Regions from separate parts of the Sphingobium sp. LF-16 genome, predicted to be linked through region 1. Evidence: riboswitches for the same ligand, from Rfam matches in the RefSeq annotation. Region 1 holds a riboswitch; each other region holds the start of a gene.
What was found. Region 1 has a riboswitch for cobalamin ahead of DIZ22_RS19660 (TonB-dependent receptor). Riboswitches for the same ligand answer to the same signal wherever they lie in the genome.
Positions count from the first base shown of each region.

Region 2: linked by a shared signal. The riboswitch ahead of DIZ22_RS00360 (TonB-dependent receptor) and the one ahead of DIZ22_RS19660 (TonB-dependent receptor) in region 1 are both predicted to bind cobalamin.
Region 3: linked by a shared signal. The riboswitch ahead of cobW (cobalamin biosynthesis protein CobW) and the one ahead of DIZ22_RS19660 (TonB-dependent receptor) in region 1 are both predicted to bind cobalamin.

Region 1 is NZ_CP029335.1:4,181,588-4,187,501, reverse strand. It holds gene DIZ22_RS19665 (DUF1636 domain-containing protein) at 1-301, opposite strand, end outside; gene DIZ22_RS19660 (TonB-dependent receptor) at 301-2,256, opposite strand; cobalamin riboswitch at 2,393-2,586, opposite strand; gene DIZ22_RS19655 (ABC transporter substrate-binding protein) at 2,653-3,513, shown strand; gene DIZ22_RS19650 (acyl-CoA thioesterase) at 3,526-3,924, opposite strand; gene DIZ22_RS19645 (S9 family peptidase) at 3,924-5,914, opposite strand, start outside.
Region 2 is NZ_CP029335.1:65,196-71,109, forward strand. It holds gene dapF (diaminopimelate epimerase) at 1-506, opposite strand, end outside; gene DIZ22_RS00355 (threonine/serine dehydratase) at 547-1,554, opposite strand; cobalamin riboswitch at 1,694-1,936, shown strand; gene DIZ22_RS00360 (TonB-dependent receptor) at 2,107-3,951, shown strand; gene DIZ22_RS00365 (iron ABC transporter permease) at 3,938-4,942, shown strand; gene DIZ22_RS00370 (ABC transporter ATP-binding protein) at 4,936-5,709, shown strand; gene DIZ22_RS00375 (penicillin-binding protein activator) at 5,747-5,914, opposite strand, start outside.
Region 3 is NZ_CP029335.1:3,953,460-3,959,373, forward strand. It holds gene fahA (fumarylacetoacetase) at 1-1,230, shown strand, start outside; gene maiA (maleylacetoacetate isomerase) at 1,227-1,871, shown strand; gene DIZ22_RS18600 (Rieske (2Fe-2S) protein) at 1,868-2,245, shown strand; cobalamin riboswitch at 2,276-2,518, shown strand; gene cobW (cobalamin biosynthesis protein CobW) at 2,695-3,747, shown strand; gene cobN (cobaltochelatase subunit CobN) at 3,747-5,914, shown strand, end outside.

The DNA.
Region 1 (5,914 bases):
CAATGGCGTAATCGAGGATCGCGCGTGCCGCATCGGCATCCGGGGTGAACCGCCCCATGACATAGCCGACCTTGCCGGGCGCGCGCAGATGGACGGTGCAATGATCCTGGCAGGCGAACAGGCAGGGCATGTCCTGCACCGCGACGGTGGCATAGCACGGGTCGGAGGCCTGCACCGTGCGCAGCGCCTCCGCCAGCCGTGCCCCGCCGCGCACGCCCTCCCCGTCCTCCCGCGCTTCGGCCGAATGACGGCAGGTATTGCAGGCGACGATGGCGGGGCCGGGTTCGACGGGACGCAGCATCAGAAGCGCCCCCGGAAGCCGGCATAGATGCTGCGGCCGAGCGTGCCATAGCGATAGGCCGTCATGTAGTTCTCGTCGAAGAGATTCTCGACGCGGGCGAACAGGCGCAACGCCGGGGTGAACGCATATTCGGCGCGCAGGTCGACCAGCGTATAATCGTCCAGCCGCGTCGTGTTGGCCGCATTGTCATAGCTGTGGCCGGACCAGCGCACCGCCGCGCCGGTGGTGAGGCCGAAGGGCCAGGCATAGCTGATCGACCCATTGGCGCTGTTGCGCGGCCGGCGCGGCAGCCAATTGCCTTCGTTCGCAGTGTCCTCCGAACGATCCTCCGCCACGGTCCAGCTATAATTGCCGTCAATGGTCAGCCCCTTGACCGGCTCGACCGCCACCTGCGCCTCTATCCCATGCGCCTTGGCGCGCGCGACATTGAGATAATAGCCATAGCGGCGGGTGGTGGTGCCGGGCGTGAAGCAGCGCGGATCGGTCGAGCTGGTGGAACAGCTATTATAGATGATCTGGTCGGTCGTGGTCCGGTCGAACCAGGTCGCGCCCAGCCGCAGCTTCTCGCCAAGGAAGCGCTGCTCCGCGCCCGCTTCCCAGCCATGGGCGCGTTCGGGGTCGAGCGCCTGATTCCCATATTCGGAAAAGAGCTGATAGAGGGTCGGCGCCTTGAACCCCTCGCCATAGCTGGCGCGCAGCACCGTCCCGGTCGGCAGCGCCCAGACGCCCCCGGCGGAAAAGAGGGTACGGCCGCCATAGCGATCATGATCGTCATAGCGCAGCCCGCCAGTCAGGGTCAGGCCCGTAATCGGCTGGGCATTAAGCTGGCCATAGACGCTGGTGATCTCCGCCTTGCCGCGGGCCGGGTCGGGAATCGGCACCGAAAGCGAGGCCGAAGGCGACACGCTGCGGAAGCGGCTATTCTCATTCTCCACCCCGAACAGCGCGGTCCAGCCGTCGGCGATCGCGAAGCTGCCCTGATATTCGAGCCGCTGGTTGCGCCCGGCGGCGTCGAAGCTCTGCTTGCGCGGGTTGCGCGGGTCATAATTGTCGCGATCGGTGTCGGTATAGCCATAGCCGAAACGGTTGCGGAAGCGGCCGTCGAGCAGTGCGACGTTAAGGCCGGCATAGCCGACAAATTCGCGATTGGTGCCATAGGCGGGGCTGTCCGCGCTGGTCGCGTCGAAATCGACATGGCCATCGGAATAATAGCCGCGCAGGTCCGCGCTGATTCCGTCCGCCAGCGCCACCTCGACCCGGCCGGTGACGCTGCGGTTGGTATAGCCGTCCTTCTCCTTGCCGCCAAAGGCCGGGCTGATCGCCGAAATGCCGTCGGTGGTGAAGCTCTGGCCACCGATCCTCCAACTGACCGGGCCGGTCTTGCCGCCCAATGCCGCGCGGGCGCTGACCGTGTCGCGCGACCCCGCCTCTATGTCGAAGCTCCCCTCCAGCGCCTTTTCGGGCATGGCGGTGACGACATTGACGACGCCACCGATTGCCTGACTGCCCCACAGGGTCGACTGGGGACCGCGCAGCACTTCTATGCGCGAGGCGTCGCCGACCAGCAGATTGGCGAAATTATAGCCGCCGCCGGCCGAGGACGGATCGTTGAGCTTCACCCCGTCGATCACGACCACGGTCTGGTCGGATTCCGCGCCGCGGATGCGCAGCGACGTCGCCGTGCCATAGCCGCCATTGCGCGAGATGCTGACGCCGGGCGTGCGCAGCAGCAATTCGGTGACGCCCAGATCCTGCGCCCGGTCGATCGCCGCCTTGTCGAGCACGGTGACGGAGGCCGGCACCTGATCGGCCGGCGTGGCGAGGCGGGTCGCGGTGACGAGGATCGAGGATGCCCCGGCATCGGCGGCGGCATCGGGCGGTGGCGCCTGCTGCGCCTCTTCGGCGAAAGCGGTGGTGGAGAGAAGGAAAGAACAGAAAGTCAGATATTTGAACACATGAGCCCCCGGACGAGGGACCGCATCCCAGGGACGATATCGGTGCCCGGCCGGGCGCGACATGGTCCCCGCACCTATGCGGTCCACCTGTCGCCACGCGGGTTCACCCCCGTCCGCTCGGCACACCCTGTCCGCGCGAAGGACGACCGCGACGGGCAGGTCTCCTGGCTCGCGGGTCATCGCTGATTCATGCCGCCTTCTCAGAACCTTGCGGTCCCAATGGCATATGGCACAAAGGCTCGCCGCTCACAGTTGCAGGGGCAGCCGGGGTCTTGAACCCCATTCCCTTTTCATCCCCGCTGCCGGGGAACCTGTCGCAGTCCGGGCGATAGGCGAGCCCGACTGGAGCGTCAATCTTCCTTGCCTGGCGGAGCGCGCCGGCTAAGGGAGGTGGCCATGCGGATATTTGCGCCCATCGGCCCCGGCAAGGGGATGATCGCCCTGATGATCGCCCTGATCGGCGGTGCCACATTATGGGCGGCCACCGCGCGCCAGCCTGCCAATGCAGGCAAACGTCCGCAACGGATCGTGTCGCTCAACCTGTGCGCCGACCAGTTGCTGGTGGCGCTGGCCGATCGCGACCAGATTGCCGGCCTGACCCATAATGCCGGCGATCGGCAGATGTCGGCGGTGGCTGCCGCGACCCGCGGCCTGCCCATCCTCGACGGATCGGCCGAGCAGATTTTGGCGACCAATCCAGACTTGGTGATCGGCATGCCGGCGCGGCGCAATCCGGCGATCGCGATCCTCAAGGCCCAGCATTATCCCGCCGTCGACCTGAAAAGCGCGGACAGCTATGCCGATATCGTCGCGTCGATCCGCACGGTGGCGCAGGCGATCGGCCATGCCGACCGGGGCGAAGCGATGATCGCGCGGATGGACCGGGAGCTTGCCGCCCTGCCCCGTGCGCCGAAGCCGAAGGTCGCCGCCTATTATCAGCGGCGCGGCTACATGACCGGCACCGGCACGTTGGTCGACGACCTGATGACGCGGGCAGGGCTGCGCAACCTGGCCGCCGACCTTGGCAAGCCGGCGATCGCGCAGGTCAGCCTGGAGGAGATGGTCGCCGCCCGGCCCGATTATCTGATCGTCGAGAGCGCCACCGACCGGATCACCGACCAGGGCACCGAAATGCTGCACCATCCGGTGCTACGCGACATAGCGCGCATCAGCCTGCCCCAGGCCTGGACCGTGTGCGGTGGTCCTGCCTATGTGCAGGCGGCACGCGCCCTCTCCCAAGCCGTCAGCGCCCGCTGAAGCTGGGCCGGCTCAGCCCTCGATGAAGTTTGCGGCGACTTCGGCCGGCACCCGCATCAATCGGCCGCTCTCCTTGTCGATCATCGCCCAGGTGGATTTGGCAGACACCTTCACCTTGCCGTCCGGCCCGGTGAACTCGATCAGCCGGTCGAACCGCGCGCCGCGCGGTCCTTCCGGAATCCAGGTGCGGCCCGACACGACATCGCCCTCGGTCACGTTACCGCGATAATCGACCTCATGCCGGGTCACGACCCAGATATAGGCGTCGACATGGGCCGGATCGGCATCGGTCATCCAATGTTCGACCGACAATTGCTCCATCCACTGCACCCACACCGCGTTGTTCACATGGCCCAGCACATCGATATGCTCGGGCCTTGCGGTGAATTGCTTGGTGAAGCTCGACGCCATCAGCCTTCCACTCCCAGCTGCCACAGGATGAACGCAAATTCCTCGGCGGTCTCGTGCAGGCTCTCGAACCGCCCGGACTTGCCACCATGTCCCGCGCCCATATTGGTCTTGAGCAGCAGGATATTGCTGTCGGTCTTGGTCGCGCGCAGCTTCGCGACCCATTTGGCCGGCTCCCAATAGGTAACGCGCGGGTCGTTCAGCCCGGCGGTAACCATCAGCGGCGGATAATGTTGCGCGCTGACATGGGTGTAGGGGTCATAGGACTGGATGGTGCGGAATGCGGCCTCATCCTCGATCGGATTGCCCCATTCGGGCCATTCGCCCGGCGTCAGTGGCAGCGTCTCGTCCAGCATGGTGTTGAGCACATCGACAAACGGCACATGCGCCACCACCGCGCCCCACAGGTCGGGATCGGAGTTGATGACCGCGCCCATCAGCTCGCCGCCGGCCGATCCGCCCGAAATGCTGATCCTGCCCTTGGCCGAATAGCCAAGATCGATCAGCCCCTTCGCGACATCGACGAAATCGGTGAAGGTGTTGGTGCGCTTGTCGAGCTTGCCATCCAGATACCATTGCTGGCCCATATCGTCGCCGCCGCGAATATGGGCGATGGCAAAGGCAAAGCCGCGATCGAGCAGCGACAGGCGGCTGGTCGAGAAACCCGGCTCCATCGCCAGACCATAGGCGCCATAGCCATAAAGGTGCAGCGGCGCGCTGCCGTCACGGGGGAAGTCGGCGGGATAGACGATCGACACCGGAATCTGCGTGCCGTCGCGCGCCGGGATCATCAGCCGCTCGGTGGCATAGCGGCTGGCGTCATAGCCCGAGGGAATTTCCTGGACCTTGAGTATCTCCAACTCACCCGTTGCCAGATGATAATCATAGATGGTGTCGGGCGTGACCATCGATTCATAGCCGATGCGCAGCTTCGTCACCTCATATTCGGGATTGTCGTCGAGACTCGCCGAATAGCTGGCTTCCGGGAACGGAATGCGCTTTGCCGCATGGGTCGCATAATCGCGCAGCTCGATCTGGTCGAGCCCGTCCTGCCGCCCTTCGGTGACGTAGAAGGTCTTGAATAGGGTGAAATCGGTCAGGTAGAAATGGGCGTCGGCGCCGATCACTTCCTCCCACTGGTCGGGCGCGTCGAGCGATGCCTTCACCAGCCGGAAATTGGGATGGGTGTCGTTGGTCTTGATATAGAGCGTGCCCTCATGCTCATCGACATCATATTCGCGGCCGGCCTTGCGCGCGGAGACGAGCAGCGGCGTCGCGGTCGGATTGTCGGCCGGGATCAGCCAGGCTTCGCTGGTGACATGGTCGCCGGTCGCGATGACGATCCATTTTTCCGATGAGGTGAGGCCGATCGAGACGCGGAAGCCCTCATCATCCTCATGGAACAGCTCGACATCGCTATCGACGCTCTGGCCCAGCCAGTGCAGCCGCGCATTGTCGGTCCGCCAATTTTCATTGGCGAGGCCGTAGAGCAGCCCCTTTGAATCGCTGGTCCACACCAGCGACGACAATGTGTCGGGAATGACTTCGGGCAGGATTTCACCCGAAAAGAGATCCTTGATCCGCGCCTCGAACCGTTCGGAGCCATTGGTGTCGATGGCATAGGCCAGATAGCGGCCGTCCGGGCTGACCGACATGGCGCCGAGACGAAAATAGTCATGGCCCTGCGCCAGCGCCGGTTCGTCCAGGATCAGCTGGTCGTCACCGCCTGCTGCGGGCTTGCGATACCATTTGCGATATTGCGCCCCGGTCTCGAAGGCGCGCCAGTAGATATAGTCGCCATCCTTTTGCGGAACCGACTGGTCATCTTCCTTGATGCGCCCCTTCATCTCGTGGAACAGCGTGTCGAGCAGGGGCTTGTGCGGCGCCATCGCGCCCTCGAACCAAGCGTTTTCGGCCTCCAGATAGGCCAGCACATCCTTGTCCTTGACGTCGGGATAGCCGGGGTCGCGCAGCCATGCGTAAGGATCGTCCA
Region 2 (5,914 bases), 460 kb from region 1:
AGCCGTTCGAAATCGACCGCGTCCAGATCCTCGACGAAGAAGATCACATGCGGGTTGCCGACATTGACGGCGGCCGGCGCGGGCAAATCTTCCCAACTGGCCGACATCGTCAGCGTGTCCATCGGATAGCCAAGCGGGATCGCGTCCCAGTCGAAGCGGGGCGCGCCCATGTCGACGCTGGCGCCGCCGTCCAGGCCCTTGGCGTCGAGCAGCCCGGCCCTGGTGCGGATCAGCACGTCCTTGCCGACGAACAGCGGTACGCAGCGGGTGGCGTTGCCGCAGGCTTCCACTTCCGAACCGTCGGAATTGAAGATCAGCATCGACACGTCGGCCTGGTCGCCGGTCTCGGCATCGCCGATGACGATCAACTGGTCACAGCCGATGCCGGCATGGCGATCGGCAATGGCGCGGGCGCGCGCCTCCGTCATCGCGACCGGCGCTTGGCGCGCGTCGATCACGACGAAATCATTGCCCAGACCATGCATCTTGGAAAAGCGGCTCATCATGGCGCCGCATTTAGTGCGGGACGGGGCAAAAGACCAGCGGTCAGGCGTTCGGGCCGCCGATGATCGCGGCATAGGTGGCCGGATCGACATTGGCGCCGGAGATGACGAGGGCGGTGGCGCCGTCGGTGGGCGGGGCGAGGCCGGCGAGCATGGCGGCGAGCGCCACTGCACCGCCCGGCTCCACCACGAGCTTGAGCGTGGTGAAGGCGAAGCGCATCGCGTCGCGCACCTGATCGTCGCTGACGACCAGGCCGCCGGCCAGCAGGGCATGGTTGATCGGGAAGGTCAGCGCGCCGGGGCTGGGCGCCAGCAGGGCGTCGCAGATGCTGCGTGCGTCGGGCGAGACGCTTTCCCGCACGCCGCTGGCGAGCGAGCGAGCCGTGTCGTCGAAGCCGGCGGGTTCGACGGCATAGACGCTGATGTCGGGGCGGGCGGCCTTGACCGCCGTGGACGTGCCCGCGACCAGCCCGCCGCCACCGCAGCAGACGAGTATCTGTGCGAGGTCGGCGCTGGCGGCCTGGGCCTGGTCGAGTATTTCGAGGCCGATCGTGCCCTGGCCGGCGATGATGAAGGGATCGTCGAACGAGGGGACCAGCGTTGCGCCGCGTTCGGTGGCCAGGGCGGTGGCGATTGCCTCACGGCTCTGGGTGAAGCGGTCATAGGGGACGACCTCGGCGCCGAGCGCACGGGTGTTGGCGGTCTTGATCGCCGGGGCATCGGCCGGCATCACGATCGTGGCGGGAATGCCGAGCAGGCGCGCGGCAAAGGCGACGCCCTGGGCATGATTGCCCGAGGACCAGGCGACGACGCCCGCCGCCCGTTCCGCATCGTTCAGCCGGGCGAGGCGGTTATAGGCGCCGCGGAACTTGAACGATCCGCTATGCTGGGCGCCCTCGAACTTCACCAGCACGCGCCGGCCGCACAAATCGTTGAGCGCGGCATTCTCGATCAGCGGGGTACGGACCGCCGCCGGCGCGATCAGCCGCGCGGCATCGGCGACGTCGGCGGCAGTGATGGCCATCAAGGATAGATCTGGCGAATCGGACATGTCGGCTCCTTGGGTCAGAGGCCCCTGCATAGCCGGCCACCAGCACCGCGCAACGATCCGCCGGGGCGATCCTGGCCCGCTTGGCAGGGCTTGTGCTTTGGCTTATGGGGGCCGCGCGCCGGGGCGGTCAAAAGCCCCGGACGCGCATGATCGCGCCGGTGCCCGCAAGGGCTGAAAACGGGAATGCGGTGCGGGGGGCGCAGCCCTTCCAAATCCGCGGCTGTCCCTGCAACTGTAAGCGGTGAGCGCGATGCGCAGGGTTCCCAGGCTCTTCAAAAGGGGAGGGCCGGAACCGGCCACTGGACCGATAGGTCCGGGAAGGCTGGCGCATCGCTGCCCTGACCCGCGAGCCAGGAGACCTGCCGGCGTCTGGTCGCTCTTGCCCTGGCCCAGGGGATGGCCATGGCGCGGTGTTTCCGTCGAGCGACGCCCATGGCGGCCGGGGCCGCATCGGTGCGTGGGGCGGGGCGCTGGCGTCTTCCCGATCCTCACGCAGCGACCGCATGTGCGGACGCCCCGGTTCCAAATCGACGGACGCCGGGGGACGATAAAATGAAGATGTTGGGGATTTCGCTCATCGCGCTGCTGGCCGCTACGCCGGCACTGGCCCAGGATGACGATATCGTCGTCACCGCTTCGGGCATCGCACAGCCGCGCGACGAGGTCGGCCAGGCGATCACGGTGATCGATGCCGACACGATCAGGACGCGCCAGGCGGTCGATGTCGTCGACCTGCTCGCCACCACGCCGGGCGTCCGCTTCAGCCGCAACGGTTCCACCGGCGGCGTGACCGGCGTGTCGCTGCGCGGCGCGGAGACGACCCAGACGCTGGTGCTGATCGACGGGGTCAAGGTCAACGACCCGAGCGGCATCGGCGACGGCTATGATTTCGGCCATCTGTTGACCGGCAATATCCGCCGGATCGAAGTGCTGCGCGGCTCCAACTCGGTGGTCTATGGCAGCCAGGCGATCGGCGGCGTGGTCAATGTGATGACCGGCGCGCCCAGCGAGGGTTTCGAGGTTAACGCCTCGGCCGATTATGGCTATAGCGATACGCTGAACGCCAAGGCCGATGTGTCGGGCACGCATGGCGCGGTGTCGGGCGGCGTCGGCGTCGCCTATTTCAACACCGACGGCATTTCCTCGGTCGGCCGGTCGTTCGGCGGCGTGGAGAAGGATGGCTATGAGAATATCGCCACCAACGCCAAGCTGAAGATCGCTTTCACCGACAGCCTCAGCCTCGACCTGCGCGGCTATTATATCCATGCCGATCTCGACTATGACAGCTTCTTCGGCGCGCCGGCCGACAGCAGCGACGTCAGCAAGCTGGACCAATATGTCGGCTATGCCGGGATCAACCTGGCGCTGCTCGACGGCAAGCTGACCAACCGCGCCGCCGTTACCTGGATGCGCAACGACCGCGACTATTATTTCGTGCGCGGCACCGACCCGGATTATGGCTATTCGGGCACCAATCTGCGCTTCGAATATGAGGGCGTCTATGCCCCGGTGGATCAGGCCAAGCTGATCTTCGGCTATGAGCATGAGCGGCCGGACTATGAGTATTTCGGCTTTGGCGACATAGCGAGTGCGAAGGCGAACATCGACAGCGTCTATGCGCTGGCGGTGGTGAAGCCGCTTGCCGGCCTCGCCGTCACGGGCGGGCTGCGCCATGACGATCATAGCCAGTTCGACGGCGCGACCACCTTTGGTGCCAACGCCAATTACACGCCGAACGCGGGCGCCACCAATATCCGCCTCTCCTATGGCGAAGGGTTCAAGGCGCCGTCGCTCTATCAGCTCTACGACACCTATAGCGGCAACAGCGCGCTGCGGCCGGAGCGGTCGAAAAGCTATGATATCGGCTTCGACCAGAGCCTGGACGGGGACAAGGCGGTGCTGTCGCTGACCGCCTTCCGGCGCGATACTCGCAACCAGATCAACTATGATTATGCGACCTACACCTATGGCAATCTAGACCGGACCCGCGCCAAGGGCGTGGAAGCGACGCTGACGCTGAAGCCGGTCGAGGCGCTGACGGTGGCGGCCTCCTACTCCTATGTCGATGCGCGCGACCGGTCGGGCGGGGGCACCGACGGCAATCGCCTGCCGCGCCGCGCCGCCAATGCGGTCAGTGTGTCGGCCGACTATCTCTGGTCCTTCGGCCTGTCGACCGGCGCGACGCTGACCATGGTCGGCGACAGCTATGACGACACGGCCAACACGCGCCGGCTCGACGGCTATGCGCTGGCCGGGCTGCGCGCGTCCCTCCCCGTGGGCGACCATCTCGAAGTCTATGGCCGGATCGACAATCTGTTCGATGCGGATTACGCCACGGCCTATGGCTATGGCACCTATGGCCGGTCGGCCTATGGCGGCGTGCGTGTCCGCTTCTAAGGGGCGGCGGCATCCCCTGTTGCTGCCGGGGCTGATCGCCCTGCTGCTGGTCGCGGCCATCGCATCGGTCGCGCTGGGATCGGTGACGATTGCGCCGGGCCGCATCCTGACGGTGCTGGCGGGCGGCGGCGACATGGTGGCGCGGGCGATCGTCATCGACCTGCGCCTGCCGCGCATGGCGATCGGCCTGCTGGTCGGCGCCATGCTGGGCCTGTCGGGCGCGGCCCTGCAGGGTTATCTGCGTAATCCTCTGGCGGAGCCCGCCGTGCTGGGCGTGTCCAATGCGGCGGCGCTGGGTGCGGTGATCGCGCTTTATTTCGGCCTGTCCGAACTGCACCCGATGGCGTTGCCGCTGCTGGCGATCGTCACCGCGCTGGCGGCGATCGGCGCGCTGTTCCTGCTTGCCGGGCCGTCGGAAAGCCCGTTGACGCTGATCCTGGCCGGGATCGCGGTCGCAACGCTGGCGGGGGCGGGGATCAGCCTGGCGCTCAACCTGTCGCCCAATCCCTTTGCCGCGATGGAGATTATGAGCTGGCTGATGGGGAGCTTGGAAAATCGCAGCATCGACCATCTGCTGCTGGCGCTGCCCTGCATCGCGGTTGGCGCGGCGCTGCTGCTTTATGACGGACGCGCGCTCGACGCGCTGACCCTGGGCGAGGATGGCGCGCGGGCGCTGGGCGTCGACCTGTCGCGGGCGCGGCTTCGGCTGATGGCGGGGGTGGCAATCGGTGTCGGCGGCGCGGTGGCGGTGACCGGATCGATCGGCTTCGTCGGCCTGATCGTGCCGCATCTGGTGCGACCGCTGACCGATCGCTCGCCTTCCGCGCTGCTGTTGCCGTCCATGCTGGGCGGCGCGGTGCTGCTGACCCTGGCCGATATCGGCGTGCGCATCATCCCGACCAGCAGCGAGCTGAAACTGGGCGTGCTGACCGCGATCCTTGGTGTGCCGGTCTTCCTCATTCACCTGATGCGGGAGCGGCGGCTATGGTGACCCTGTCGACCGAGCAACTGGACGTCCGGCTGGGTCGCCATCTGGCGGTGCGTGGCGTCCATCTGACCATGGCGCCGGGCCAGTTGATCGGAGTGATCGGCCCCAATGGCGCGGGCAAGTCGACCCTGGTGCGGGCGCTGCTGGGGCTGGTGAAGCCGGCCGCCGGCCGCGCGCTGCTGGACGGGGCGCCGGTCGAGCGGATGTCGCGCCAGGCGGTCGCGCGGTCCATCGCCTATCTGCCGCAGGGCCAGACATTGCACTGGCCCTTGGCAGTCGAGCGGCTGGTGGCGCTGGGCCGATTGCCGCATCTGGGGCCTTTGTCGCGCCTGACCGCCGACGATGAGGCGGCGATCGAGGATGCCATGGTCCGCGCCGATGTCGCCGGCTTCAAGGGGCGGATCGCGACCGAGCTGTCGGGCGGCGAGCGGGCGCGGGTGCTGCTCGCGCGGGCGCTGGCGGTGGGCGCGCCGGCGCTGATCGCCGACGAGCCGCTCGCCGCGCTCGACCCCGGCCACCAGATCGATGTGATGGCCTTGTTGCGGGCGCAGGCGCAGGGCGGGGCGCTGGTCGTCACCGTGCTCCACGACCTCGCCATGGCGGCGCGCTATTGCGATCGGCTGCTGCTGATGGATGGCGGCGCGCTGGTGGCGGACGGCGCGCCGATGGAAGTGCTGACGCCGGAGCGGCTGGCATCCGTCTATGGCGTCGCCGCGCGGATCGACGTCAGCGACGGCCTGCCGCTGATCGTGCCGACGGCGCGGGTCTGATCCGTAACGAAAAAGGGGGCCTTCCGGCCCCCTTTGCTTAATTGCCGAAGCCGCGCGGGGCGGGATCGACCACGCTGATCGTGCCGGCGCCGACCTCGCTCACTTCCAGTGCGCGTTCGGCGATGCCGTTGCGGTTGAAGCGGAAGGCGCCGTCGATGCCGGCAAAGCCGCCCGGATCGCGCAGGCGCGCTGTGGGGAAGGGCGA
Region 3 (5,914 bases), 230 kb from region 1:
CAGGATCATGGCGACTTCCCGATCCAGAATCTGCCTTATGGCCTGTTTTCGCCCGCAGGAGCTTCGCCGCGCGCCGGTGTCGCGATCGGCGACGCGATATTGGACCTGGCCGCCTGCGTCAGTGCCGGGCTGATCGACTGCGCGCCGCTGCTGGAAGATCAGCTCAATGCGCTGATGGCGCTGCCGGTGGCGGAGCGGGTCGCCCTGCGCCGCCGGATCAGCATATTGCTGTCGGACCCGGCCCATCGCCCGGCGGTCGAGCCGCTGCTGCACCGGGCCGCAGACTGCACGCTGCACCTGCCGGCGCGGATCGGCGACTATAGCGACTTCTATGTCGGCATCCATCACGCCAACAATATCGGCCGCCAGTTCCGGCCCGACAATCCGTTGCTGCCCAATTATAAATATGTGCCGATCGGCTATCATGGCCGGGCGTCCTCGATTCGCCCGTCGGGCGATCCGTTGGTCCGTCCGCGCGGCCAGCGCAAGCCGCCCGAGGCCGAAGTGCCTGTGGTCGGCCCGACTGCCCGGCTCGACTATGAGCTGGAACTGGGCGTGTGGATCGGCGCCGGCAATGATCTGGGCAGCCCGATCCCCATCAGCGAGGCGGCCGATCATGTCGCCGGCTTCTGCCTGCTCAACGACTGGTCGGCGCGCGATTTCCAGGCGTGGGAATATCAGCCGCTCGGGCCCTTCCTGGCCAAGAATTTCCATTCGACCATCTCGCCCTGGGTGGTGACGCCCGAGGCGCTGGCGCCGTTCCGCATCGCCCAGCCGCCCCGGCCGGAAGGCGATCCCGCGCCGCTGCCTTACCTCAGCGATGCCGACGATCAGGCCCATGGCGCGCTGGCGCTGACCTTGGAAGTGTATCTCTCCACCCAGGCGATGCGCGACGCGGGCCAGCCGTCGATGCGGCTCAGCCAGGGGCCGGCGAGCAACATGTACTGGACCGTCAGCCAGATCGTCACCCATCATGCCTCCAATGGCTGCAACCTGATGCCGGGCGACCTGCTGGGCAGCGGCACCATCTCCGCCCCGACGCGCGATGGCTATGGCAGCCTGATGGAAATCAGCAGCGGCGGCCGCGAGCCGATCAGCCTGCCATCGGGCGAGACGCGCAGCTTCCTGGAGGATGGCGACGAGGTGACATTGCGCGCCACCGCGTCGGCCCCCGGCCATGTGTCGATCGGCTTTGGCGAATGCCGCGCGATGATCGTGCCGGCGCGATGAGCGACCTCACCCTTCATGGCTATTGGCGGTCAAGCGCGAGCTATCGCGTGCGGATCGCGCTGGCCCTGAAGGGTGTCGACTATGCGCAGGTCGCCCATGACCTGCGCAGCGGTGCGCAGCGGGCACCCGACTATCAGGCGCTGGCGCCGCAGGGGCTGGTGCCCGCACTGGTCGATGGCGACAGCGTGCTGACGCAGAGCGGCGCGATCCTGGAATGGATCGAAGCGCGCTGGCCGCAGCCGTCCTTGCTGCCCGCCGACCCCGGCGATGCCGCGATCGTCCGTGCCATGGCCGGCATCATCGCCTGCGATATCCATCCGCTCGGCAATCTGCGCGTGTTGCAGGCGCTGCGGCAGGATTTTGGTGCCAGCGAGAATCAGGTCCGCGCCTGGATCGGCCGCTGGACCGGCGAGGGCTTCGCCGCGCTCGAAACGCTGATCGCCCGTCACGGCGGCACCTATGCGTTCGGGGACCGCCCCAGCTTCGCCGACTGCCATATCGTGCCCCAGCTCTACAATGCCCGGCGCTTCGGCGTCGACCTGACGCCCTTTCCGCGGCTGTGCGCCGTGGACGCGGCGGCATGCGCGCTCCCCGCCTTTGCCGCCGCGCACCCCGATCGCCAGCCCGACTCTGACATATGAGCGTCAGTGACACGCGCCTGTTCGCGACGCCGGCGGGTGTGCGCCTCTGCCCGATCGCGCAGATCGCCGATGGCAAGGCGCGCAATTTCGTGCTGCAGATGCGCGCCGGCCGCTTCCATGGCTTTGCCGTGCGGGATGGCGATCATGTCGCCGGCTTTGTCGATCAATGCCCCCATGCCGGCCTGCCGCTCGCGCAGCAGCTCGATGATTATCTGACCCCGGATGGCAGCCATATAAGATGTAGCTGGCACGGCGCCCTGTTCCGCCGCGACGATGGCGCCTGCGTCGGCGGCCCTTGTGTCGGCCAGCGCCTTACGCCCTGGCCGCTCGCCATGGCCGATGGCTGGATTGTCACCGCTGCCCAAAGCGACTAGGAACCGGCCCAGGGACGGCGCTTCGCATCGTCCCGACATGATCGCGCCGGTGCCCCCACGGGGGCTTAAAATGGGAAGGCGGTGCGGATGCCATGGCATCCAAGTCCGCAGCTGTCCCTGCAACTGTGAGCGGCGAGCGTGATGAACAAGGCTGTCCCCGATGCGGGATTAGCAGCCACTGGGCCGGACGCTAAATCATGCGAGGCCTGGGAAGGCCGTTCCTCCCGCTATGACCCGCAAGCCAGGAGACCTGCCAGCGTTTAGGTCGCTCTTGCTTTGGTCCAGGGGATGGCCGGGGCACGGTGTTCCGTCTGAGCGACAGGTTGGCGGCTGGAGCCGCGCGGTCACGCATCTGCGGGCGAACAAGCGCCCGTCCGCGATGCCGGCCGGCCGTGCGTTCGCGCCCGGTTCGCTCCCGCCCCGGTTGCTCCGGCGCGCGAGTATTTGTCATGGCCAACACTGCATCTGCCAAGATTCCGACCACCGTCATCACCGGCTTCCTGGGCGCGGGCAAGACCACGCTGATCCGCCACCTGCTGGAAAATGCGAAGGGGCGCCGCCTGGCCCTCATCATCAACGAATTTGGCGATGTCGGCGTCGACGGCGAACTGGTGAAGGGCTGCAACGACGCCGCCTGCCCGGAAGAGGATATTGTCGAGCTGGCCAATGGCTGCATCTGCTGCACCGTGGCCGACGATTTCCTGCCGACCATGACCGCGCTGCTCGACCGGCCGAGCCCGCCCGACCATATCATCATCGAGACGTCGGGGCTGGCCCTGCCCAAGCCGCTGGTCAAGGCCTTCCAGTGGCCCGACATCCGCACCCGCGCCACGGTGGACGGGGTGGTCGCGCTGATCGACGCCGATGCGGTCGCTGCCGGTCGCTTTGCCACCGACGAGGCGGCGCTGGCCGCCGCGCGTGCCGCCGATCCCAATCTGGACCATGACAGCCCGCTGGAGGAATTGTTCGAGGATCAGCTCGCCTGTGCCGATATGGTGGTGCTGAACAAGAGCGACCTGGTCGATGCCGACACGCTGGCCGCGGTCGAGGCGCAGGTCGATGCCGAGACGCGGCCCGGCGTAAAGATCGTCCGCGCCGCCCATGGTGCGGTCGATATCGGCGCGCTGCTGGGCATCGTCGCGGCGGCGGAGGATGATCTCGACGCCCGGCCCTCGCACCATGAGGCGGAGGGCGAGGATCATGACCATGATGATTTCGACAGCTTCGTCGTCGGCGGCGATGCGGTTGTCGATCCCGACACGCTGGTGGAGGCGCTGTCCGCGCTGATCGCCACCCATGACGTGCTGCGCGTCAAGGGCATGGTCGCGGTCGCGGGCAAGCCGATGCGGCTCGTCGTGCAGGCGGTCGGCCCGCGCATCCAGCATTTCTTCGACCGTCCCTGGCAGCCGCAGGAAGCGCGCCGCACCCAGCTGGTGGTGATCGGCCAGAAGGGGCTGGACCGCGCCGCGATCGAGGCCGACATCCAGGCCGTGCTCGGCTGATGCATCTTCTGTCCGCCACGCCGGGAACGATCAGCGACGGCGAGGAGGCGATCGACCTCGACCAGCCGCCCGGCGACATCGTCATCCTGACCGTGGCGGACAGCGACCTGGCCTGTTTCGCCGCCGCCGCCGCGCGCCTGCCCGATGACGCGCCGACCGTGCGGCTGGCCAATCTGCTGCAGCTCAAACATCCCTATTCGGTCGATCTCTATGTCGAGAAGGTGATCGCCAAGGCGCGCTTCGTCTGCGTCATCCTGCTCGGCGGCAAAAGCTATTGGCCCTATGGCGTGGACGAGATTGCGCAGGTCGCGCGCGAACGCGGCATCGCCTTCGCCGCGATCGCCGACGGGCGCGAGGGCGATCCCGCGCTGGACCTCGCCTCCACCGTGCCGGCGGCGATGCGCGAGCAGTTGCGGGACTATCTGCGCCAGGGCGGCACCGCCAATGCTTTGTCCTTCCTGCGCTGCGCCGCCCGGCTGACCGGCGCGGATGCGGGCGACCCCAATCATCCGCTGCCGATCGCCGACGCGGGCCTCTATTTGCCCGGCCATGACCGGCCCGGCGTGGCGGAACTGCGCGCGACCTGGGTCGAGGGGCGGCCGGTGGCGCTGCTGATCTTCTACCGCGCTTTGGTGGTCGCCGGCACGCTGAGCGCGGTCGATGCGATGGTCGCGGCCCTTGGCGCGCGCGACTTCAACGTTGCCGCCGTGCATGTCCGCGCGCTGCGCGAGCCGTTCGTGCGCGACTGGCTCGGCGGGCTGCTGGCCGACATCGCGCCCGACATCATCGTCAATGCGACCAGCTTCGCCGCCTCGTCGTCGTCCGAGCCGCGCGTGCCGGGCATCTTGGAACAGGCCGACTGCTCGATCCTGCAGACCGCCTTTGCCGGGGTCGAGGAAGGCAGCTGGCGCGGGTCCGCCCGTGGCCTTGGCCCGCGCGACCTGGCGATGAATGTCGCCCTGCCGGAAGTGGACGGGCGCCTCTTCACCCGCGCCGTCGCCTTCAAGGCGGCCGAGCGGTTCGATGAACGCACCCAGTGTGGCATCGTCGTACCGCGCGTGGCACCCGACCGGGTCGCCTTCGTCGCCGATCTGGCGCGCAACTGGGCGGCACTGCGCCGCACTGCGCCGGCCGAGCGCCGGGTCGCGCTGGTGCTGGCCAATTATCCCAATCGCGATGGGCGGATCGGCAATGGCGTGGGTCTCGACACGCCGGCCAGCGCCGCCGCGATCCTGTGCCGGCTGGGTGAGGCCGGCTATGCGATCGGCGACGCCCCGCGCGACGGCGCCGCGCTGATGCGGCTGATGACCGGCGGCGTCACCAATGATCGGGCGTCGCTGGATCGGCCGGGCGAGGTCCGCCTGTCGCTCGATATCTATCGCGCGGCCCTTGCCGCTCTGCCCGACAGCGCGCGTGACGCCATGGTCGATCGCTGGGGACCGCCGGAAGCCGATCCCTTCGTGCGCGACGGAGCGTTTCGCCTTGCCGTCCATCGCTTTGGCCATGTCGCGATCGCGGTGCAGCCGGCGCGCGGCTATAATATCGATCCCAAGAGCAGCTATCATGACCCCGCGCTGCCGCCGCCCCACGCCTATCTCGCCTTTCATGTCTGGCTGGCGCAGGACTTCGGCGCGCAGGCGCTGGTCCATGTCGGCAAGCATGGCAATCTGGAATGGCTGCCGGGCAAGGCGGTGTCGCTTTCGGCCGACTGCTTCCCCGAAATCTGCGCCGGGCCGGTGCCGCAACTCTATCCCTTCATCGTCAATGATCCGGGCGAGGGGACACAGGCCAAGCGCCGCATCGGCGCCGTCATCCTCGACCATCTGACCCCGCCGCTGACGCGGGCGGAAAGCTATGGGCCGCTCAAGCAGCTGGAAGCGCTGGTGGACGAATATTATCTTGCCGCTGGCATGGACCCGCGCCGGCTCGACCGGCTGCGCCGCGATATCATCGACCTCGCCCGCAGCCAGGGGCTGGACAAGGATGCCGGCGCCGCCGGCGACGATGACGACGCGCTCGCCGCGATCGACAATTATCTGTGTGAGCTGAAGGAATTGCAGATCCGCGACGGGCTGCATGTCTTCACCGCTTCGCCGCAAGGGCGGCTGCGACGCGACCTGCTGATCGCGCTGGCGCGCACCCCGCGTGGCCTGGAGCATCCGGGGCA